3 regions of the Ligilactobacillus sp. UO.C109 genome follow, and region 2 is predicted to be linked to each of the others. Evidence: predicted binding sites of a transcription regulator. Region 2 holds the regulator's gene; each other region holds the start of a gene.
The links. The regulator NrdR, encoded in region 2, represses ribonucleotide reductase genes. The targets are predictions, from matches to a motif close to ACACNATATATNGTGT.
Positions count from the first base shown of each region.

Region 1: nrdH (glutaredoxin-like protein NrdH) is a predicted target of NrdR. The motif match lies at 3,080-3,095, and genes of this name have one in related genera.
Region 3: nrdD (anaerobic ribonucleoside-triphosphate reductase) is a predicted target of NrdR. The motif match lies at 5,413-5,428, and genes of this name have one in related genera.

Region 1 is NZ_JAPSFH010000027.1:29,132-37,081, reverse strand. It holds gene dnaX (DNA polymerase III subunit gamma/tau) at 1-1,630, opposite strand, end outside; RNA gene ffs (signal recognition particle sRNA small type) at 1,709-1,794, opposite strand; gene tadA (tRNA adenosine(34) deaminase TadA) at 1,836-2,336, opposite strand; gene OZJ21_RS04420 (class I SAM-dependent methyltransferase) at 2,350-2,961, opposite strand; gene nrdH (glutaredoxin-like protein NrdH) at 3,163-3,393, shown strand; gene nrdI (class Ib ribonucleoside-diphosphate reductase assembly flavoprotein NrdI) at 3,390-3,773, shown strand; gene nrdE (class 1b ribonucleoside-diphosphate reductase subunit alpha) at 3,754-5,925, shown strand; gene nrdF (class 1b ribonucleoside-diphosphate reductase subunit beta) at 5,943-6,923, shown strand; gene mprF (bifunctional lysylphosphatidylglycerol flippase/synthetase MprF) at 6,996-7,950, opposite strand, start outside.
Region 2 is NZ_JAPSFH010000027.1:686,385-694,334, reverse strand. It holds gene mutM (DNA-formamidopyrimidine glycosylase) at 1-331, shown strand, start outside; gene coaE (dephospho-CoA kinase) at 328-933, shown strand; gene nrdR (transcriptional regulator NrdR) at 948-1,421, shown strand; gene OZJ21_RS07800 (DnaD domain protein) at 1,431-2,777, shown strand; gene dnaI (primosomal protein DnaI) at 2,787-3,716, shown strand; gene thrS (threonine--tRNA ligase) at 4,024-5,973, shown strand; ribosomal protein L20 leader region at 6,027-6,162, shown strand; gene infC (translation initiation factor IF-3) at 6,206-6,706, shown strand; gene rpmI (50S ribosomal protein L35) at 6,743-6,943, shown strand; gene rplT (50S ribosomal protein L20) at 7,036-7,398, shown strand; gene OZJ21_RS07770 (YqeG family HAD IIIA-type phosphatase) at 7,541-7,950, shown strand, end outside.
Region 3 is NZ_JAPSFH010000028.1:74,437-82,386, reverse strand. It holds gene OZJ21_RS08585 (helix-turn-helix domain-containing protein) at 1-222, shown strand, start outside; gene OZJ21_RS08580 (alpha/beta hydrolase) at 311-442, shown strand; gene OZJ21_RS08575 (GNAT family N-acetyltransferase) at 573-947, shown strand; gene OZJ21_RS08570 (mucin-binding protein) at 1,318-3,399, shown strand; gene OZJ21_RS08565 (GNAT family N-acetyltransferase) at 3,591-4,214, shown strand; gene OZJ21_RS08560 (TIGR01440 family protein) at 4,782-5,339, opposite strand; gene nrdD (anaerobic ribonucleoside-triphosphate reductase) at 5,518-7,695, shown strand; gene nrdG (anaerobic ribonucleoside-triphosphate reductase activating protein) at 7,685-7,950, shown strand, end outside.

The DNA of each region.
Region 1 (7,950 bases), 660 kb from region 2:
TTGTATCATCAGTAATAACTACTGTCCCATTTTTTCTTTGTTTAAGATAGTTACTTCTTATTTCAGGCCAATTTTCTACTGGAATCAATACTAAACTTGGAACCTTTCCAATTAGTCTATCTAATCCATTTTCCAGAGTATCTATCAACTCTTGGTCTTCAAGAGCCTTTTGGCATAAAAATGCATATTCAAAGCCAACAACAACACCATTTTCACTAGCTGCAACAGGCTCACTAACATGCATAATTGCTCTTTGAGTAACAGATAACATATTCATTAAATCTGGCCAAACTTGCTTCAATTCATTTAGTGATTGCCTTGTAGCATTGTTTAATACACTATAAACTTGTGACAAATTAATTTTAACATTTTTTTGTCCCTTTGTTGTATTTTTTCTAACTTGCTTTCTAGGTTCATTATTCTTTTCAATTTGAATTGTATTACTGGATAAACTATCCACTTTACGTTGTAAATTTTCTATTTTTTGCTTTAATAATTCAATTTGGCTCAAATCAACATTCGATACCCTATCAGCTTCACTGTTCGTACTTAATTGCGTTAGTTTGACAGTTAATACTTCCAAATAAATAGATTGGTGAGAACTGAATCTCATATTCTCTTGCTGTTTATTTAATTCATCTATGATTTGGTAAATTTGAGTAACATTTATTTGTTGAGATAATTTCTTAAATTTATCATCTAATAAACCTAATTCGCCATCAGAAACCATTTCTGGTGCTTGTTGGTATAATAGTAAATCCCTACAATAATTAATTAAGTCCTCAATTAAGCGATTGGCATCTTTACCTTGTTCTACAATCTGCTGAATTTCTTTTAAAGCATTAGTCGTATCTTTAGATAGTACAAATTTCAGATAATTAAATAGACTTTCTTGTGTAACACTCCCCGTTACTAATAATGCGTTATCTAAAGTAACATTATTATCACCAAAAGAGATTACTTGATCTAGTAAACTTAAAGCATCACGCATTCCACCTTCAGCAGCTTTAGCGATTACTTTTAAAGCTTTATCATCATAATCTACATTTTTTTGATCTAAAATATAAATCATTCTTTGTAAAATAGACTCAGCAGTTATTCTCTTAAAATCAAATCTCTGCGTTCTTGAGATGATAGTTGCCGGGATTTTATGCGGTTCCGTTGTAGCCAAGATAAAGACTACATTTGCTGGAGGTTCTTCAAGGGTCTTTAACAAAGCATTAAATGCACCAGTTGATAACATATGAACTTCATCAATAATGTATACTTTATAATCAGCTTCTGTGGGCGCATACTTTACTTTATCCCTAATATCTCTAATTTCCTCTACACCATTATTAGAAGCCGCGTCTATTTCAATAACGTCATTTAAACGCCCTTCCGTAATGGCCTTACATGTTTCACACTCGTTACAAGGCTCACCTTCTTTTGAAAAGCGACAATTTATAGCCTTGGCAAAAATCTTTGCTGCAGATGTCTTACCAGTTCCTCTAGGACCAGTAAATAAGTAAGCATGCGAGGTTTGGTGAGTTATAATTGCATTTTTCAGAGTTTTGGTCACCATTTCTTGACCAACTAGATCCATAAATCTTTGTGGACGCCAAACTCGATAAAGAGCCTGATAACTCAAAGAGACTCCTCCTTCCAAAATTCATCAAAAAAAATCTCTCGGTTGCTCCAAGAACAAAACCGAGAGTTAACATTTCATATTAACTTAAGGCACATGCGAACTCTGCTTAGTGCTGCTTCCTTCCGGACCTGACACGCTTCACAAAGACAACATTGCCTCAAGGCCTTGCGGCAAATACTATGATACACGAATTAGTCAAAAATATCTAGTCTTTCACTCGATTTTTTCTTTTTTTCTTCATTTTTTTCCTAATTGATTTAAAAAAATCTTTCAGAATAGAAGCACATTCATTTTCTAAAATTCCTTTTTCTACAAATGATTGATGATTAAATCTGCTATCTTCAAGTAAATTCATCAATGTTCCTACAGTTCCTGCTTTAGGATCAGATGCACCATAATATACTTCAGGAATTCTTGAATTAATAATCGCTCCACTGCACATTGGACAAGGTTCTAATGTTACAAAAAGTTGAGTATCGACTAACCTCCAACTATTAACTGTTTCATTTGCTTCCTCAATGGCTAACATTTCTGCATGTAGTGTAGCATTCTGACTATGTTCCCTTAAGTTATGCCCTCTCCCAATGATTTTTCCATCTTTTACAATTACACAGCCAATTGGCACCTCTCCAATCTTAGCTGCTAATTTTGCTTCAAATAAAGCTTCTTTCATAAATTTCACTTTTTGTTCATCAGTCAATGGCAAGAAAATCACCTCGCTATTTAATCATTTCACTTTGTAAAATAAAATATCCCTTCTTCTTATTTAGAGTTTGACAATTTTCAAATACTTCATTTAATTTCTTTATTGCAGAAGGTGCACCTTGTTTCTTTTGAATTACAGCTACAATACTGCCACCGAGATTTAGATGTTGCTTTGATCCTGCTAAAATCCCATGAACAACATCTTTTCCCGCTCTTATAGGTGGATTTGTAATTATCAAATCATAATCAGTTTCATTAATATCTTCATATTGACTAGATTTAAAAATTTTAACGTTATTTATATTGTTATTTGCTGCATTTTTCTTGGCTAATTCAAGGGCTAGTTCATTGACATCTACCATATCTACCTGACTATTTGGATATGCTTTTGCTATTGACAATCCAATAGGGCCATAGCCGCAACCCATATCTAGTATTTTTTTATTATCTAAATCTAAATTAGCATCAATAGTTTCTAATAGTACTCTTGTACCAAAATCAACCGTATTTTTTGAAAAAACTCCATTATCTGTTGTAAAATGTATGTTATTTCCCAGCAATTCGAAATTCCACTTTTTTTCTTTATGTTCTACGTCTGGGTTTGAAGAATAATAATAATTAGTCATTGTCTTTTTCTCCTGTAATTTATATCTATAATAATACGCATTTTTTTCTACCTTAGCAAATTATTGTTTTTACCAAAATTCCCATTAACACAACATGTCGGACACTATTATTAAAAACCCACAATATATGGTGTAGTTAGACTTGAATTTTTCTCTATATATTGTATACTAAATACACAAGAAGTTACGGAGGTAGTTTTTATGAAATTAGATTTATTCACTAAAAACAATTGTATTCAATGTAAAATGACAAAAAAATTTTTAAAACAACATAACGTTGAGTTTGAAGAACACAACATTTCTGAAAATCCTGAATATATTGACTATTTAAAGAACAAGGGATTCCAAGCTGTACCTGTGTTGGAAGAAAATGATTCCCCTATCGTAAATGGTTTCCGTCCAGACTTATTGAAGAAGTTGATTGCTCAATGAAAATAGTTTACTTCACGGTAACTGGACAAACAAAAAGATTTATCAAAAAATTAGGCAGCAACTATAAATATTTTGAAATAGATGCTGCCAATCCTTTTTTTGAAGTAAATGATCCCTTTGTATTAATTACACCTACTTATGATAAACAGATAACAGAACCCATAAATGACTTTTTAGAGTATCAAAATAATAGTCATTATCTTAAAGGAATTGTTGGAACTGGTAATCGTAACTTTGCTGAATTATTTATCTTTACAGCAAAAAATCTATCTTACGAATATCACGTTCCATTAATTTATGCATTTGAATTTAATGGAACTCCTACTGATGTTTCAAATTTTAAGAAAGCGGTGAAGGAACTTGAGTCTAAAGGACATTGATATTAGTAAAGTTACTTATTTTGATTTAAATAATGAAATAAATATTCCTGTAAATGGTCAAATCCAATTAGGAAAAGATAAAGAGGCTCTTGAAGCCTTTTTAAATGAAAATGTTAAGCCTAATACTAAACAATTTTCTTCAATTAAGGAACGAATTAATTATTTAATTCAAAATAACTACTATGAAGAAGAGTTTATTTCTAAATATTCATTTGAATTTATCGAAAAATTATATGATTACCTAAAAAAAGAAGATTTTCATTTTAAAACTTTTATGGCGGCATATAAATTTTATGCTCAGTACGCTTTAAAAACTGACGATAATGCCTACTATTTAGAAAACTTTATAGATAGAGTTGCTACTAACGCTCTTTATTTTGGTGATGGAGATGAAAAATTAGCTTTAGAATTAGCTGATGAATTAATCCATCAAAGATATCAACCTGCTACTCCAAGTTTCTTGAATGCCGGTCGTAAACGCCGTGGAGAACTGGTATCTTGTTTCTTAATCCAAATGACTGATGACATGAATTCAATCGGAAGAAATATTAATTCTGCCCTACAATTATCACGTATTGGTGGTGGTGTTGGTATTAATCTTTCCAATTTACGCGGTGCTGGTGCTCCTATTAAAGGAATTCATGGAGCTGCATCTGGTGTCGTTCCTGTTATGAAGTTACTTGAAGATAGCTTTACATATTCAAACCAACTTGGTCAACGTCAAGGTGCTGGTGCTGTTTATTTAAATGTCTTCCATCCTGATATAGAAGCATTTTTATCTGCTAAAAAAGAAAATGCTGATGAAAAAATTCGTGTAAAGACCCTTTCATTAGGATTAGTAGTTCCAGATAAATACTACGAATTAGTAGCTAAAAATGAAGACATGTATCTTTTTGATCCTTGGGGAGTTGAACGTGTTTACCACAAACCATTTTCTTATGTGGATATCACTAAAGAATATGATAATATGGTTGCTAATCCAAATATTCCTAAGAAAGTTATTAAAGCTCGTGATTTAGAAGAACAAATTTCTAAGTTACAACAAGAATCTGGATATCCTTATGTTATTAACATAGATACTGCTAATAGAGTAAATCCTATTTCTGGAAAAATTGTTATGAGTAATTTATGTTCCGAAATTTTACAAGTTCAACGTGCTTCAGTAATTAATAATCGTCAAGAATATGAAGTTCTAGGGACAGATATTAGCTGTAACTTAGGTTCTACTAATATTGTTAACCTTATGGCATCACCTAACTTCGGTAAATCTGTTGAAGTTATGACTAGAGCTTTAACTTTTGTTACTGATAAATCGGATATTGATGTTGTTCCATCAATCCAACACGGAAATCGATTAGCTCATACTATCGGTTTAGGTGCTATGGGGTTACATGCTTACCTTGCTAAAAATCAAATTGAATATGGATCACCTGAAGCTCTTGAATTTACTAGTGTATATTTCATGTTACTAAACTATTGGACTTTAGTAGCTTCAAACAAAATTGCAAAAGAAAGAAAAGTTACTTTTGATAATTTTGAAAATAGTAAATATGCTGACGGTAGTTACTTTGATACTTATTTAAATCAAGAATTTGCACCAAAAAATGCACGTATTAAAGAATTATTTGATGGTATCTTTATACCTACAAAATCTGACTGGACTAGTCTTAAAGAAAATGTTATGAAATACGGCTTATATCATCAAAACAGATTAGCTGTAGCACCTAATGGCTCTATTTCATATATCAATGACACAACAGCTAGTCTACACCCTATCATCAATAGAATTGAAGAACGTCAAGAAAGAAAAATTGGAAAGATTTACTATCCTGCACCTTACTTGTCAAATGAAACTTTACCTTATTACAAATCAGCATACGATACTGATATGCGTAAAGTTATCGATACTTATGCAGCAGCTCAACAACATGTTGATCAAGGTATGAGTTTAACATTATTTATGCGTTCAACAATTCCAGCAGGTTTATATGAGTGGAAGAATGGAAGAACTGATAAAATGACAACTAGAGATTTATCTATTCTTCGCAATTATGCACATTATAAAGGTGTTAAATCTATTTACTATGTACGTACTTTTACTGATGATGCATCTGAAGTTGGTGCAAATGAATGCGAAAGTTGTTCAATTTAGAAAGGAAGAATTAGATAATGACTAAATCATATACCGCTATTAATTGGAATGCTTTAGAAGATGAAATTGATAAAGCTACGTGGGAAAAACTTACTGAACAATTCTGGTTAGATACACGTATTCCTTTATCCAATGACTTATCTGATTGGCGTGAATTTAATGAAGATGACAAAGACGTCGTTGGTAAAGTATTCGGTGGTTTAACTTTATTAGATACACTTCAATCCCAAGATGGTATGTCTTCATTGAAGAAAGATGTTCGTACACAACACGAAGAAGCTGTTATGAATAACATTGAATTTATGGAATCAGTTCATGCTAAAAGTTATTCTTCAATTTTTTCTACATTAAACACTCCTAAGGAAATTGAAGAAATCTTTGATTGGACAAATTCTAATGAAATCTTGCAATATAAAGCTAATCGTATCAATGAAATTTATCAAAACGGTAGTCCTTTACAAAAGAAAGTTGCTTCTGTATTTTTAGAAACATTTTTATTTTATTCAGGATTCTATACTCCACTATATTGGTTAGGTCATAATAAATTAGCCAACGTAGCAGAAATTATTAAACTAATTCTTCGCGATGAATCAGTTCATGGTACTTACATTGGATATAAGTTTCAATTAGGCTTTAATGAACTATCTGATGATGAACAAGAAGAATTTACTTCTTGGATGTACGATTTGCTTTATGAGTTATACGAAAATGAAGAAAAATATACTCACTTACTTTATGACAAAGTTGGTTGGACTGATGATGTATTAGTTTTCCTTCGTTACAATGCTAATAAAGCATTAATGAACTTAGGTATGGATCCACTATTTGCTGATGGATATGCGCAAAATGTTAATCCAGTTGTTATGAATGGTATTTCAACTTCTACATCTAACCATGACTTTTTCTCCCAAGTTGGTAATGGATATCTCCTTGGTGACGTTGAAGCAATGGAAGATTCTGATTACCTATTTAACTTTGATGATAACTCTGATAAATAGATAAAAATATCCTCGTCAATCGATCTGAAAATTGACGAGGATATTTTTTATACTATATTAAATTAATAATTTTTATGACCAGAATCTTGAAAGTGAAATCTCTCTTCTAAATTGTTCTCTTCTCTTACTATTAACAACGCTTGTTACTTCTAGCATTGTAGAAACAATTGAACTTCTCTTTCTATAAGCAGTATACTTAGGCAACCAATAACTGACATATTTATCTTTGTAATCTCTTAAGCCTTGGAAACCATAAAATGAATATCCATACTCATAAATAAAATGTGCAGCTCTTTCTTCAATAAAACTATACTGAGAAGTCCCTACATTAGCTAATGGTGCCATTCCCATATCAAAACGTTCATAACCATTTTCTTTACCATACTCAAATAAGGTAATGAAAATTTTATCCATTATTCCAGAAGGGGCTTGCTTACTATGTCTCATTAAGTCTATTGATAAAGTCTTATCATCCATAGGCATCATTGAAGCAAATGCAACAATTTTATTATCAGCATCTTTAATAATACTTATATTAGCTTGATTTAGGTAATATTCATCAAAAAAACCCAATGAAAAGCCCTTCTCTAACTGACCATCTAACCAACTGTCAGAGACTTGTTTTAACTCTTGAATCAACTCTTTAGAAAACGGAGGTTCTATCATTTCAAAAGTATATCCTTCACGCTCGAATTTGTTGATTAATGCCCTCTCACCACGTTTTTTCTTACCTGACAGTGAAAAGTCCTTCAAAGTTACATATCCTTCTTCACCATTCTTTATAAAGTCAAAGCCTAAATCATGTAACAACATGGTTAATTTAGAATTTATTTCATAGAAAACTAATTCATAGCCATAGTAATCTGCTTGTGTCATTAGTTCCTTAATGGCATCTTTTAAATAATCCATATTTCCCACAGGTTCTCCCATAAAAATTAACTTGTCATTTTTCCTGCGATACATGAAATACATTATATCTTCACCATTAACTCTGTAATAATAAATATTTTTATCTCTTAAAAAGGCT
Region 2 (7,950 bases):
AGTGGCAGGTTTGGGAAATATTTATGCAGATGAAGTGTTGTGGATGAGTAAAATTCATCCTGAAACACCGGCAAATAAATTAACTAAAGAGGAAATTGAAGTTTTACGAGATAATATTATTAAAGAACTAGCGTTAGCTACCGAAGCCGGAGGAACTACAATTAGATCATATACAGATGCATTTAGACATTCTGGAGGATTTCAGTTTAGCTTACATGCTTATCAAAGAACAGGGGATCCTTGTGAGAGATGCGGAACACCAATTCAAAGAATTGTTGTAGGTCAGAGAGGAACACATTTTTGTCCTAAGTGTCAGGTGGTAAAATTATGAAAATTTTAGGATTAACTGGCGGAATAGCTTCAGGAAAGACAACTGTTAGCACATATTTAAAAGAGATGGGATATCCAATTATTGACGCTGATAAAGTTTCTCGTAAAGTTGTGGAGCCACATACAGAAGGTTTAAAAGAAATTAGTCATTTTTTTGGAAATGATATTTTACAATCTGATGGAAGTTTAAATAGAAAAAAATTAGGTGAAATAGTTTTTGAAAACAAGGACAAAAGAGAGTTACTTAATAAAATATTGAGTAAAAAAATACGCACAGAAATAATTAATCAAATTGAATATTATAAAAAGCAAGGTGCAGATGTATTAATCTTAGATATTCCTTTGTTATTTGAAGGTGGATATGATAAGATGTGTGATTTTACAATGGTCATATACATTCCCAAAGAATTACAAATAGAAAGATTGATACAAAGAGATGGACTAACTAGGGATAAAGCGTTGAAAAGAATATCTGCTCAATTAGATAGTGCAGAAAGAAATTCCAAAGCTGATATTGTCATTGATAATTCAAGAAGTATTGAAGATACTCATAATCAAGTGATAGAATGGCTAGAGAGAAATAATTTAATGTTAGAGAAATGAGGTGAGCTACAACTATGAAATGCCCAAATTGTCATAAAAACGGTTCTAGAGTTGTAGATAGTAGACCAGCGGATAATGGACATGCCATTAGAAGACGCCGAGAATGTGAGCAGTGTGGATATCGATTCACAACATTTGAGAGAGTCGAAGTAACTCCTTTATTAGTTATTAAGAAGAACGGAACAAGGGAAGAATTTCAAAGAGAAAAATTACTAAGGGGAATTGTAAGAGCTGCTGAAAAACGTCCTGTAGGAATAGATGAAATTACAGAAATAGTTGATAAAGTTGAAAATAAACTACGCTCTGTTGGAGGAACCGAAGTCTCAAGCCAATTAATTGGAGAATATGTAATGAAAATATTGGCTGATGTTGATGAAGTTGCCTATATTAGATATGCGAGTGTTTATAGGGAATTTAAAGATATGCATGCCTTTGCTGATGAATTAAGGGAATTAATGGATCGTGAAGAAAATAATTCGAAAGATTAGGATGAGTTTATGGATAGCGCATTGAATAAACTATCACCAAAAGATGGATATTTGGTATCTGCATCTACCTATATAGATAATCATGATATTGAAATTGTTCAAGTGCTGTATCAGCCAATAATAGGTATTGTAGCGGTAGCATTATATTCATATTTACGTTTTGAAATTGACCCTAAATTAATATTAAGTGAGAGAAAACTGAATAAGAATATTATAGATGGCTTAGGGATAAGTATTCCTGAGTTATATGATGCACGTTTGAAACTTGAGGCTACGGGGCTTATAAAAACATTTGAAGGTGAAGATAAATTAGGTAAGTATCATATCTATGAACTTCAAAAACCATTAAACGAAGTGAAATTTTTTACAGATGATTTATTAAGCACGGCGTTATTAGAAATGGTTGGAAATGAAAAATTTAAAAAATTATCTTTATGGAATAAATTTGATAATAATTATCATGATAAAAAAGAAGTTACAAAGCAATTTTTTGATGTATTTAATTTAAATAAAGATAATATTGTTTTACAAGCTCAATTAAATAATAGTAAGATTTCAAATGATGAATCTCTTATTAATCGTCAAAAGGTGTCATTAGACATGACAGTTTTTAGTGATTTCATAAAGAACTCATATATAAGTTCAGATGATGTTATGGAACACTTAGATATTATTAAAAGTGTTAAATTAGTTTATGGTATAGATGAATTTCAATTAGTAAAACTTTTAGAAAAAGCAATTAATGTAACAAATAATAAGATTGATTATAATGAATTTAAAAAATTAGCTCAAAAAAATTTTGATAGCGGAATTCGAAGAAACTTTAAGGAAAACAAGATAGTAGAAACGGCTAAAGCTAAAGATGACGAAAAAGATAAGAATATTGATCCTTTAGTTAATGCTTTTAAAGCCTATGTTCCATTAGAATTTTTAGAGATCCTAAAAAATGAGTTAGGAAGTTTTGTCACTGCTAATGAAAGGTATGCTGTAAAAACATTGGTAGAAAAGCAGATGTTACCAAATGAAGTTATTAATGTTTTAATTCATTATTTGTTAGTTGTTCAAGATAGTTCTACCATCTTAAAAGGAACATTTGAAAGAATTGCTGCTGATTGGACAAAGAAAAAAATAAGAAACGCTCAAGAAGCGATGACTTACGTTAAAAGTTTCACTCGAGAAAAATCACTACAACGCAAAACGACAAAAAAAGATTCAAAAGGCCGTAAAAGCAATGTAATTGTTAAAGAAAAATTACCTGAGTGGGCTAAAGAAAAGGGAAAGAATAAGCTAACAGACGTTGGAAAGAAAGAAAATAAAGAAATTGACGAGCTATTGAAAAAAATAAATGGAAAGTAGGTGAGCTATGTGGAAGATATGGGAAAGGAACTTAGTAAAAGGCTAGTAGAAAATAAGTGGGAAAAAAAGTATAAAGAAATAATTGAAAAAAGTTTAAAAGATGATGATGTGCAATTGTTTTTACGTGAAAACAAAGATAGACTAAGCCATCAAGAAATATTAAAGGGTGCAAGTAAGTTATATGAATTTGTTGACTTGAAGCAAAAAATAGCAGAAGGAAAAGAAGTTTTTGCCCCAGGGTATTCGCCACAATTAACTATTAGTGATCATCACATTGAAGTAACCTATGTACCTACTAAAAAATTGATAGAAGAGAGACGACTAAGAGAAATAAATAATAGAATTAATATTGTCAATCTTCCTAAAAGTATTCGTAAAGCAACACTAGAAAATTATTATAGAGATGATGATGGAAGAATGATAGCTTTAAAAAAAGCTATAGAATTTGTTGCGAACTATACTGAAACGCCTAATATCTTTCATAAAGGACTATATTTATCTGGATCGTTTGGAGTAGGAAAAACATATTTACTGGGAGCGATTGCTAATAAATTAGCAGAAAAGGGGATAAAAGTAACTTTAGTTCACATGCCATCTTTTGCTGTAGAAATAAAAAATTCTATTGGTAAAAATACCACTATGGAAAAAGTTGATGCTTTGAAAAAAGCTCCTGTATTAATGATAGATGATATAGGTGCTGATCAATTAAGTAGTTGGTTTAGAGATGATGTTCTAGGTGTGATTTTACAATATCGTATGCAAGAAGAATTACCAACTTTCTTTAGTTCAAATATTGCTTTAGATGATTTAGAAGAATTCTACTTAACGCAGAATACGAGAGGTGAGTTAGAACCCTTGAAAGCAAAAAGAATCATGGAAAGAATTAGATTTTTAGTTGATGAAGTAGTTATTAATGGTGAAAATAGAAGAAATAAATAATGAAAAACCCTTGAATAATCTTCAAGATAATGGTTAAATAAAACTGTAGATTTCGTGAAAGACAAACGGATTACTATGATTCAGGGATGAAAGGCTTGACTGAAAACTTTCAATAATGTAGTATTCTTACCACTTTCATGTATTGTTTAATGAAAAGTTAGACCGGTGCGACCGTTAACAGCACAATGAGTAGTTTGTTTAAAGCTAAAAATTAAAGGTGGAACCACGTTAATAGCGTCCTTAATACATCAATGTTGGTGTGTTAGGGACGTTATTTGTTTCATAGAGAATTCAGGAGGTAGAATTAATGTCTAGTATAAAAATTACATTTCCAGATAATTCAGTAAAGGAATTTGATGCTGGTGTAACAACAGCTGAAATTGCTAAATCAATTAGTATCAGTTTGGCTAAAAAAGCTGTTGCAGGAAAAGTTGATGGTAATTTTGTTGATTTAAATCAACCATTAAAAGAAGATGGATCTATTGAAATTATTACAAAAGATTCTAATGATGGATTAGTTGTATTGTGGAGAACAGCAGCACAAGTTTTAGCTAATGCATTACATGAATTATACCCAAATATGAAATTTGGTTTGGGTGATGTTACAGAGCATGGATTCTATTTTGATACTGATAATTCTGAAGGCCAAGTTGCAGAAACAGATTTTGAAAAGATTTCTCAAAAAATGTCTGAAATAATAAAGGCAAACTTACCTATAGAACGAGTTGAGTTTTCAGAAGAAGAAGCTTTGAATTTAGTATCAGGTGACGAATATCAAGAAGAATTAGTTAGAGATGTAGCTAATAAAAATAATGGTAGAGTAGTTGCTTATAAGCAAGGTGATTTTATTGATATCACTGATGGAGTAGTTTTATCTTCAACTGGTGAAGTAAAGATTTTTAAACTATTATCTGTTGCTGGTGCATACTGGAAAGGTGCTTCAAGCAATCCAATGTTACAACGTATCTATGGTACAGCTTTTTATAAGCAAAAAGATTTGGATGCTGAATTACAACGTCAAAAAGAAGCTCGTGAAAGAGATCATCGTGTAATTGGAAATGAATTAGATTTATTCTTTGTTGATCCTAAAGTTGGTGCAGGATTACCATATTGGATGCCAAATGGTGCAACAATTCGTCGTGTAATTGAACGATATATAATTGATAAGGAAGTTGCATGGGGATTCCAACATGTCTATACTCCAGTTCTAGCAAATTTGAACTTGTATAAGCAATCTGGTCATTGGGATCACTATCGTGAAGATATGTTTCCACCAATGGATATGGGCGATGGTGAAATGTTGGAATTACGTCCGATGAACTGCCCATCCCATATTCAAGTTTACAATCATCACAAGCGTTCATATCGTGAATTACCATTACGTATCGCTGAATTAGGTATGATGCATAGATACGAAAAGTCTGGAGCATTAACAGGATTGTCTCGTGTTCGTGAAATGACTTTGAATGATGGTCATGACTTTATTGAACCAGATCATATTGAAGATGAAATTAAGACTTTAATTAAATTAATGACGGAAGTTTATAATGACTTTGATATTACAGATTATCGTTTCCGCTTAAGTTATAGAGATCCTAAGAATACAGAAAAATACTTTGATGATGATGAAATGTGGGAAAAATCTCAAAGTAAGTTAAAAGCTGCTATGGATGATATGGGTCTAGAATATTTTGAAGCTGAAGGCGAAGCTGCATTCTATGGTCCTAAGATTGATGTCCAAACTAAGACAGCTTTAGGTGGAGAAGAAACATTATCAACTATCCAATTAGACTTCTTATTGCCAGAAAGATTTGATTTGAAGTACATTGGTGCTGACGGTGAGGAACATAGACCAGTTATGGTTCACCGTGGAATTGTTTCAACTATGGAACGTTTTACAGCTTACTTAACTGAAATGTATAAGGGTGCATTTCCAACTTGGTTAGCTCCACACCAAGTAGATATTATTCCTGTTAAGAATGATTTACATATGGATTATGTAAATGATTTAAGCAGTAAATTAAGAGCACATGGCATTCGTGTTACTGTTGATGATAGAAATGAAAAAATGGGATATAAGATTCGTCAAGCCCAAGTAAACAAGATACCTTATACACTTGTTATTGGTGATGAAGAAGTTTCAAACGGAACAGTGACAGTTCGTAAATATGGTGAAGAAAAGACTAACACTATGACAAAAGCTGAATTTAAGAATCTTTTGTTTGAAGATATAGAAAATTATAGTAGAGAAAAATAATTTCTATTATAGTCTTGACGCTTTTAAGTGTAGTTGATATACTTATAAAGTTGAGAAAAAAGCAGAGGCACCCGCTTCTCGCCTAGGAAATGTAGGTTTCCGGGCAGAAATTATGATATTAATTCTAATTAAAACGGATTATTAAGACGGGCATTCTGATTTTTTGGATGTCCGTTTTCTGCATTTTCTCTCTGAATTATTTTTGGAGGTGAATATCATAGCAGTCGATAAAATGGTTAATGAAGGCATTCGTGCTCGAGAATTAAGATTGATTAGCGATAATGGTGACCAATTAGGTGTAAAGACTAAGCAAGAAGCTCTAAAAATGGCTGAAGATGCAAATCTTGACCTGGTTTTAGTTGCTCCTAAAGCTAAGCCACCTGTTGCAAAAATCATGGATTACGGTAAATATCGTTTTGAACTTCAAAAGAAACAAAGAGAAGCTCGTAAAAAGCAAAAAGTTGTTAACATCAAAGAAGTTCGTTTAAGTCCAACTATTGATACGAATGACTTTAATACTAAGATGAAGAATGCACGTAAGTTCTTATCTAAAGGAGACAAGGTTAAAGTTTCTATTCGTTTTAAGGGACGTGCAATTACTCATAAGGATATTGGTCGTGATGTCCTTAATCGTTTTGCAGAAGCAACTGAAGACGTTGCAACTGTAGAGTCTAAAGCAAAAATGGATGGTCGTAGCATGTTCTTAATGCTTGCACCAAAAACTGAAAAATAATAAAACAATTTATTTATTTTAGGAGGATTTATAATCATGCCAAAACAAAAAACACACCGTGCATCAGCAAAACGCTTTAAGCGTACAGGAAATGGTGGTTTGAAACGTTCAAACGCCTACACATCACATCGTTTCCACGGTAAAACAAAGAAGCAACGTCGTCAATTACGTAAAGCTTCAATGGTATCTGCTTCAGATATGAAACGTATCAAGCAAATGCTTTCTCAAATGAAATAAGAATATCTAAGATAAATATTATAAAGAAGAAAAGTTACTTAATTATGTAACTATACCTAGTATAAAGGTTGAATTTTTAAGGAGGAATTGTCATGCCACGTGTTAAAGGTGGATCTGTTACACGCCAACGTCGTAAGAAAATTATCAAATTAGCTAAAGGTTATCGCGGAGCAAAGCATATTCAATTCAAAGTTGCTAAGCAACAAGTTATGAAGTCATACCAATATGCATTCCGTGATCGTCGTAAGACAAAGTCTAACTTCCGTAAGTTATGGATTGCTCGTATTAATGCTGCTGCTCGTCAAAATGACATTAGCTACAGCAAGTTAATGCATGGTTTGAAGTTAGCTAATGTTGAAGTTAACCGTAAGATGTTAGCTGATTTAGCTATTACAGATGCAGCTGCATTTACAGCACTTGTTGATGAAGCAAAGAAAGCTTTAGCTGCTGAATAATTTAGTTTTTTAATTAAGTGAGAAGGTATTTTACCTTCTTGCTTTTTTTATATCCTTAAAATTACTTATAATTTTGTATAAACAGATTGCTCAGGGAAAATATGATATAATTTAAATTGATAAAATATTAGGAGAATTTTCAATGTTTAAAAGATTTATACCGACTTGGAAGATTGAATCTATTTATGATTTAACACCACAAGAAGTTAAAAATCATGGAATTAAAGCAATTTTAACGGATTTAGATAATACATTAATTGCTTGGAATAATCCAGATGGTACACCAGAACTCAGAAATTGGTTAAAAGTTATGAGAGAGGAATCTATACCAGTTATAGTTGTATCAAATAATAATCATAGGCGTATAAAAAGAGCGGTAGAACGTTTTGAACTTCCATTTGTCTCAAGGGCATTAAAGCCATTTGTTAGAGGAATAAATATTGCTAAGAAGAGATATAATTTAAAGAATAACGAAGTTGTTTTGGTCGGAGACCAATTAATGACAGATATTGCTGCTGCTAATAATGCTGGTATTAGGAGTATTCTAGTTAA
Region 3 (7,950 bases), on a different contig from region 2:
ATTATGGTCGCTATTTTAGGTACAATTCTAATTTTTGTAACTGCTATATATGCTGTCATGATTGAGCATGATGCAGGATATTATGAGTGCCCTAATTGTAAGATGAGGTATATACCAACCAGGAAAGCTGTTCTTTTAGCTCCACATTATGGAACAACAAGAAAAATGGAATGTCCATATTGTGGTAAAAAGGGATATCATAAGAAAGTGTTTACCAAATGAAAGCTGATTTTGTAAGCATAATATTTAGTGTATTTAGAAATGAGTTATCGGCAGAAAATTCTTTGATGTTAAAAATCAAGCGGCTTTATTGAAACAACCATTACTAATGATTACTGGTGATATTTCTGATACTAGATACATGATAGATGATTTCTTTAAAAAAACAACTGGAACAGATGATAAAAAGGTTGTATATATTGAAGGAGCAAATCATATATGAAACATATTGGAAACCAGAGTTTGTTGAGCAAGAAGTTATTGAATTTTTTAAATAGAAAATTATAGAAATATTGTAGCAAGAAATTTTTTAAAATGTATTATGTAAAATTAATAATTTTTAGGAGGTTTAAATGATTATTAGAAATTTCCAACCAAATGATCTTGATCAGGTAATGAAGATCTGGTTAGAAGGTAATTTAAATGCACATCCTTTTATTGATCGAAAATATTGGATTAATAATTTTGAGATGGTTCGTGATGCATTGCAACAATCTGAGATCATAGTTATAGAAGATAAATCACAAATAATAGGATTTGTGGGAATGCAGAATACCTATTTGGCGGGAATTTTTATTAAAAATAAATTTCGTCGACATGGGGTGGGAAGTAAACTTTTGAATGCTATCAAACGTAAGTATGATTCATTTACTCTTGAAGTTTATGCTGAAAATCAAGCGGCAGTTAGTTTTTACAATAAACAGGGATTGAAGATTGTTCGAAAGTAAAGTGATGAGATGGGAAATAAGGAATATTTAATGCAGTGGGGAAAGTAAAAGTATTTTTAGTGAATATATAATTTATTTGTCAACTGCTAAGAGAGGTTCTGTTTTTTAATCAGGACCTTTTTTATTTAATAAATTACTATTATATAGAAGAAAAATAGTATAGATATGTTAATTATTTTTAGTTATAAAAAATTTATCATGATATATAGGTTAAAAAGAAATTTAGAAAATAATTATAATAATTAACAGAAAATAATTTTTAGTAGTTGATTAAACATGAAAGATTCAAGTATAATTAAGATAGAAAAGGTTACCATATAAGGATTAAGTAAGTGATAAAAAGCAAGCCATAATAAAAGAGGTGATTACTATGTTATCAAAGAAAAACAGGATATTAGCTACAAATTACAAACAGAGATGGGCCATTCGTAAATTGACTGTTGGCGTTGTTTCTGTTTTATTGGGGGGAACAATGTTATTTATCAGTGGAACTACTGTATCAGCTGATAATTTGATCCCAAAAAATGAAAGCGTTTCAAAAGTTGAAGAAAAAGTTCCAAATAATAATATAACCAAGGAAAAATCAATAAATACTTCTTCAGAGGTAATAACAAAAGAAACTAAAGGAACTGACACAACAATCGATAAAACTACCTTGAATGTATCTGAAATAGATCAACAAAATAATGTTGCTTCTTCAGAAACAGTTCCAGAAAAAGTTCAGGAAATCACCACAATGAGTGATGCTTCAGTAGAATTAGATAATAATACTCCTACTTCAGAAGTAGAAAAAGTTCAATCTCAACCAACTGTTTTCAGTTATCAACCTAAAGAAAGTGATTTAAGAAAAGAAGAGCATGGAAATAATGTTGTAACTTACTTTGTTATTGTTCGAGAAGTAACGATTGTTAAGCCTGATGGTAAAGAAGAAATACTTCCTTATGAAAGTATGGATACTCTTTATTATGGAATAGAGTCAGAGAATGATGATTTACCACTGATAAACTTTAAAGCAATTGATGTTCCACCAATCCCAGGGGCAAAATCACCAGTTATTCCAGGAATTTCACAAACTGTTAATTCATTTATGGAAGACGACATTAACGAAATTCTAGACACTTCATATGTTAAGTCTCCAGTTCAAAGAATTAGTGGAGAAGTTATACCTCTTCCTGAAGAAGAAAAATATGATGAACCTTACTATTTATATGAACCAAAATACGAAGAATATGAAAAGAAGTTCGCAAAGGGAGATATAAAATTAATAGGATACGATGGATTATTAATTAAAGAGAAGTATCGATATATATTGGATGATGATCCAAAACCTATAGAAGGAAAAGAAGAAAAGACGATTACGCGAACAATCAATGTACACTTGCCAAATGGTGAAGTTCAAACAACAAAACAACCAGTAACCTTGGAAAGAAAGTACACGAGTGTAGCAGGAAGCGATGAGAAGAAATATGGACCATGGACCGTAGGTCGTTGGGAAAGCTTTACAGCGCCAGAACAAGAAGGTTACACAGCAATTCCAGGCACAGTAGATGAAGTCGAAGTAACTTCAGAAAGTTTGGATGCAGTGGTAGATATCTACTATCGAGCAGATGAACCAGCAATAGTAGAAGGAAAAGAAGAAAAGACAATTACGCGAACAATCAATGTACACTTGCCAAATGGTGAAGTTCAAACAACAAAACAACCAGTAACATTGGAAAGGAAGTACACGAGTGTAGCAGGCAGCAACGAGAAGAAATATGGACCATGGACCGTAGGTCGTTGGGAAAGCTTTACAGCGCCAGAACAAGAAGGCTACACAGCAATCCCAGGCACAGTAGATGAAGTAGAAGTAACTTCAGAAAGTTTGGACGCAGTGGTAGACATCTACTATCGAGCAGATGAACCAGCAATAGTAGAAGGAAAAGAAGAAAAGACAATCACGCGAACAATTAATGTACACTTGCCAAATGGTGAAGTTCAAACGACAAAACAACCAGTAACCTTGGAAAGGAAGTACACGAGTGTAGCAGGCAGCGACGAGAAGAAATATGGGCCATGGACCGTAGGTCGTTGGGAAAGCTTTACAGCCCCAGAACAAGAAGGCTACACAGCAATTCCAGGTGCAGTAGATGAAGTAGAAGTAACCTCAGAAAGTTTGGACGCAGTGGTAGACATCTACTATCGAGCAGATGAACCAGTAATAGTAGAAGAATCAGAAGAAGTGACAAATGATCCAACTCCAGAAACTTCTACAACTAGTCCAACTCCAAAAAACATCACAAACGCAAAAGGAAAGACAGCTACACCTGAATTAAAAAATATGGATACTAAGTCTAAGGTCTTTCAAAACAAACTTCCACAAACTGGAAATAAAGTAGAGACCATTTACTCGATTATTGGATTACTTTTGACGTCTATTCTTGGAGTATGGGAGATTATTCGAAAACGTTAAAAAATTGATGTGATATATTAAGTAACGAAATTTTTTCTTAAAATAGTTATAATAGATGGCACTAAGCTCAATATTAACGAGATTTAGTGCCGTCTTTTTATGAACTACTAGAAAGTATAAAAAACTAAACAGTTAAATGTTATTATGTGTAGTGTTAATTAATAAAATTTTTAGAGGTGAAATCGTATTCTATGGAAAATAATATTATAATTCGTTTGGAAAATAAAGAAGAATGGAAACAAGTAGAGAATCTTACAAGAGAAGCTTTTTGGAATAAATATCATCCTGGATGTTCTGAACATTATATTCTTCATAAATTTAGAAAACGTTCTGATTTTGTAAAAGAATTGGATTATGTTGTTGAAAAAGATGGAGAAGTGATTGCCCATATTATGTATTGTAATTCTAAAATACAATGTGATAATGGGGATTTCGTTTCAGTTATGACATTTGGTCCTGTTAGTGTGTTACCAAAATATCAAGGGAAAGGGTATGGTAGTAAATTGATTAAATTTACAATGGGTAAAGCAAAAAAAATTGGTTGTGGTGCATTAGCAATTACTGGAGATCCAAAGTATTATCGAAAATTTGGATTTGTAAGTGGACATTCTATGAATATTTACTATGATCCTTTTCCTCGAAATGAAGAAATTCCATTTTTCATGGTAAAAGAATTACAATCAGGTTATCTTTCTGGAGTAATTGGTACTTTTAAGGATCCAGAAGGATATATTGTTGAAGATGCAGAAGTTGAAAAATTTGATACTAGTTTTCCAACAAAGGAAAAGAAAATCTTACCAGGGCAATTATCATAAATATGAAAAGATAACTCTACGTTTAATTAGTATAGGATTTTTTTACTGCTACATTGTGTTAAAATATAACGTAGATTGTATATAGTTTATTGTGATAATAATTCTACTATATAAATAATGGCTTACCTTTTCTAATACTTTGAAGGATAAGAATGTGTTCCCCATACTGTGTGGGTGATCCTATTATGTTTTAGTTAAAGGTAGGTGTTCCCCATATTATGTGGGGGAGAATTTTTGTCAAATATTCAGCATAAATTTAATGAAAGATCTATCAGGTAATTATCCGGTAGATCTTTTATTTAAATTTAGAAAAAATTATACAAGAAATTCATGTTAAATTACGTGATAACTCTTAATAGAATTATGTCTTTATCCTAACTTAACCTAAAACTATCGTTTCTTAACGGTTAAATTAGGGATTCTGGGAACACAGTAAATTTGCCAGTCTAACTTTTCACTAAATTGTTAGAGGTCACTGTTTTGTTACCATGGCGTGTTCCGTACCGTAATGAGCGATAAAATAACGCAGCGTCAAACTTGATAAAAATCTAGTTTGACGCTGTTATATTAATTAAATGGATCCCAAGTATATTTAGCGCGTTGACCACCGATCAATTTAGGACGTGAACGCAAGAACGTAACATGGGCTTTGCCAATTTCAGTAACACTTGTTCTAACGGGAATTTGTACAAATTTTACATGCATACCAATAGAAGTATCCCCAATATCCATACCAGCTTTTGCAGTGATATGTTCAACTTCTACTGGGTTATCAAAAGCTTCAAATGCTGCGATTTGACCAGCTCCACCAGCATGTAGAGACGGATAAACTGTGACAATTTCCAAATTATTCTTTTCAGCAACACTTTCTTCAACAACTAAAGCACGGTTCAAATGTTCACAACCTTGAACTGCAAGATGTACACCTAATTCTTTAAGGCGATCATTGATTGTATTTACGACTGTGCGACCGATATCAATATTTGAATGTTTACCAATATGTTGTCCTTGTATTTCACTAGTACTCATACCTAGTACAAAAATATCATCTTTTTTTAAATTAGCTTGTTCAAGCAACTCATTAAGTGCTTGTAAAGTTTTTTCTTTGATTTCAGTTAATTCCATTTTCTCACCACCAATAATTACTATATGTCCTATTATAACGCAAGTTTGAAAAAAATATTATTCAATAGATTGTATACTATATATAGTGTTATATTTTATTTTTTGTCACTATATATTGTATTAGGCAGAGTTAACGTGTAATATATATAGTATAAAATAATGGAAAGGAAAATGTGCTATGTTGGATTTAAAAACAGATAAAAATAATATAAAAATAATAAAAGAAGTACCAAGTTACTTCGTTAAAAGAGATGGAGTAAAATTTTCCTTTGCTTTATATAAATTAAAATTAGTACTAAATGCAATGGATTTATCGGGTAAGATCCAAGAAAATGTAATTAGTGGAATACTAAATAAATTAGTAGGAAAAGACGAAGTAAGTGCACAGGAAGTAGCAACTGCTTTTGTAGATACGTTAAAAGAGCTAGGTTTAGATGATAAAGCTCAAGCTTACATAGAATATCGTAAACAAGATGAAGAAAAATGGGAAGAACAAACAAATCCAACAGAAAGACTAGCTAGACTTCAAGGAAAGGATCCAAGTTTAGTTCACGAAAATGCTAATAAGGATAGTAAAGTTTTTAATACGCAACGTGATTTAACAGCCGGAACTGTTGGAAAGACACTAGGTTTGAAGATGATGCCTGAACATGTTGCTAAGGCTCATTTACGTGGTGATATTCATTATCATGACTTGGACTACACACCATGGAGTCCTATGACTAATTGTTGCTTAATTGACTTTAAAGAAATGTTGACCCATGGATTTAAGATTGGTAATGCAGAAGTGGAAAGCCCTCATTCTATCCAAACTGCAACAGCACAAATGGCACAAATCATCGCCAACGTTGCTTCTTCTCAATATGGTGGTTGTTCTGCTGATAGAATTGATGAAGTTTTAGCACCATTTGCGATGAAGAATTATCACAAGCACTTGAAGGAAAGTGAAGAATTTATCACTGATGAGGATAAAATCAAGGCTTTTGCAGTTAAAAGAACTAAAAAAGATATTTATGATGCGATGCAAGCATTAGAGTATGAGATTAATACACTATTTTCATCACAAGGTCAAACACCATTTACTACTTTAGGTTTTGGCTTGGGAACGTCATGGGTTGAAAGAGAAATTCAAAAATCAATTTTGAGAATTAGAATTGCTGGATTGGGTAAAGAAAAGAGAACTGCTATTTTTCCAAAGTTGGTTTTCACAATCAAGAAAGGTGTAAATTTGAAGCCTGAAGATCCTAACTACGACATCAAAGAATTGGCAGTTGAATGTGCTACTAAGAGAATGTATCCTGATGTTTTAATGTACGACAAGATTAAAGAGTTAACAGGTAGTTTCAAAGCGCCAATGGGTTGTCGCTCATTCTTGCAAGGTTGGAAGGATGAAAATGGTCAAGAAGTTAACTCTGGACGGATGAATTTAGGGGTAGTAACAGTTAATTTACCAAGAATAGCTTTAAAAGCTAATGGAGATAAAGATCTATTTTGGCAAATTTTTGATGAGGAAATGCAAGTTGCTAAATCCGCATTAGTTTTCAAGGTTAAACGAGTATTGGATGCTAGTCCTGAAAATGCACCTATTTTGTATCAATTTGGTGCTTTCGGCAAGAGATTAAAACCAGATGGAAATGTAGATGAACTTTTCAAAAATGGTAGAGCAACAGTTTCTTTGGGATACATTGGTTTGTATGAAGTCGGAACAAGTTTCTATGGTCCTGATTGGGAAAATAATCAAGAAGCTCATGACTTTACTTTACAAATTGTTAAAGAGCTAAACTTAAGATGCAAAGCTTGGTCTAAGGAATATAATTATCACTTTAGTGTTTATTCAACTCCAAGTGAATCATTGACAGATCGTTTCTGCAAATTAGATACAGAAAGATTTGGTAAGGTAAAGGATATTACAGACAAAGAATACTATACAAATAGTTTCCACTATGATGTAAGAAAGCATCCATCTCCATTTGAAAAATTGACTTTTGAAATGGATTATCCTAAGTATGCTTCTGGTGGATTCATCCATTATTGCGAATATCCTAATTTGAGACAAAATCCTAAGGCACTCGAGGCTGTGTGGGACTGGGCTTATGATAAGATAGGTTATTTAGGAACTAATACTCCAATTGATAAATGTTATAAATGTGGATTCCAAGGTGAATTTAAACCAACAGCACGTGGTTTTGAATGTCCTAAGTGTGGTAATCATGATCCTAAGACATGTGATTGTGTAAAGAGAACTTGTGGTTACTTAGGTAATCCTCTACAAAGACCAATGGTACATGGTCGTCACGTTGAAATAGCATCACGTGCTAAAAATTTAATGAATGGAATGGCAGAAGATGAACAATAATGATTCGATTCGTATAAGTGTTGGTGGAGATACAGTCTTTGTTAATAAGGATGATTTTAAAGTAGATAATAGTGAATCAAAAAATAAGCAAAGAAGACGAAAAAGAGGCCCTCGTAATCCACAACCTAAAGAATGGTTAGCAAGTAATTTAAGTCAAATGAAGATTGCAGATTATAAACCATTTAATTTTGTTGATGGTGAAGGGATTAGATGTAGTTTATATGTCAGTGGATGTATGTTTGCTTGCCCAGGTTG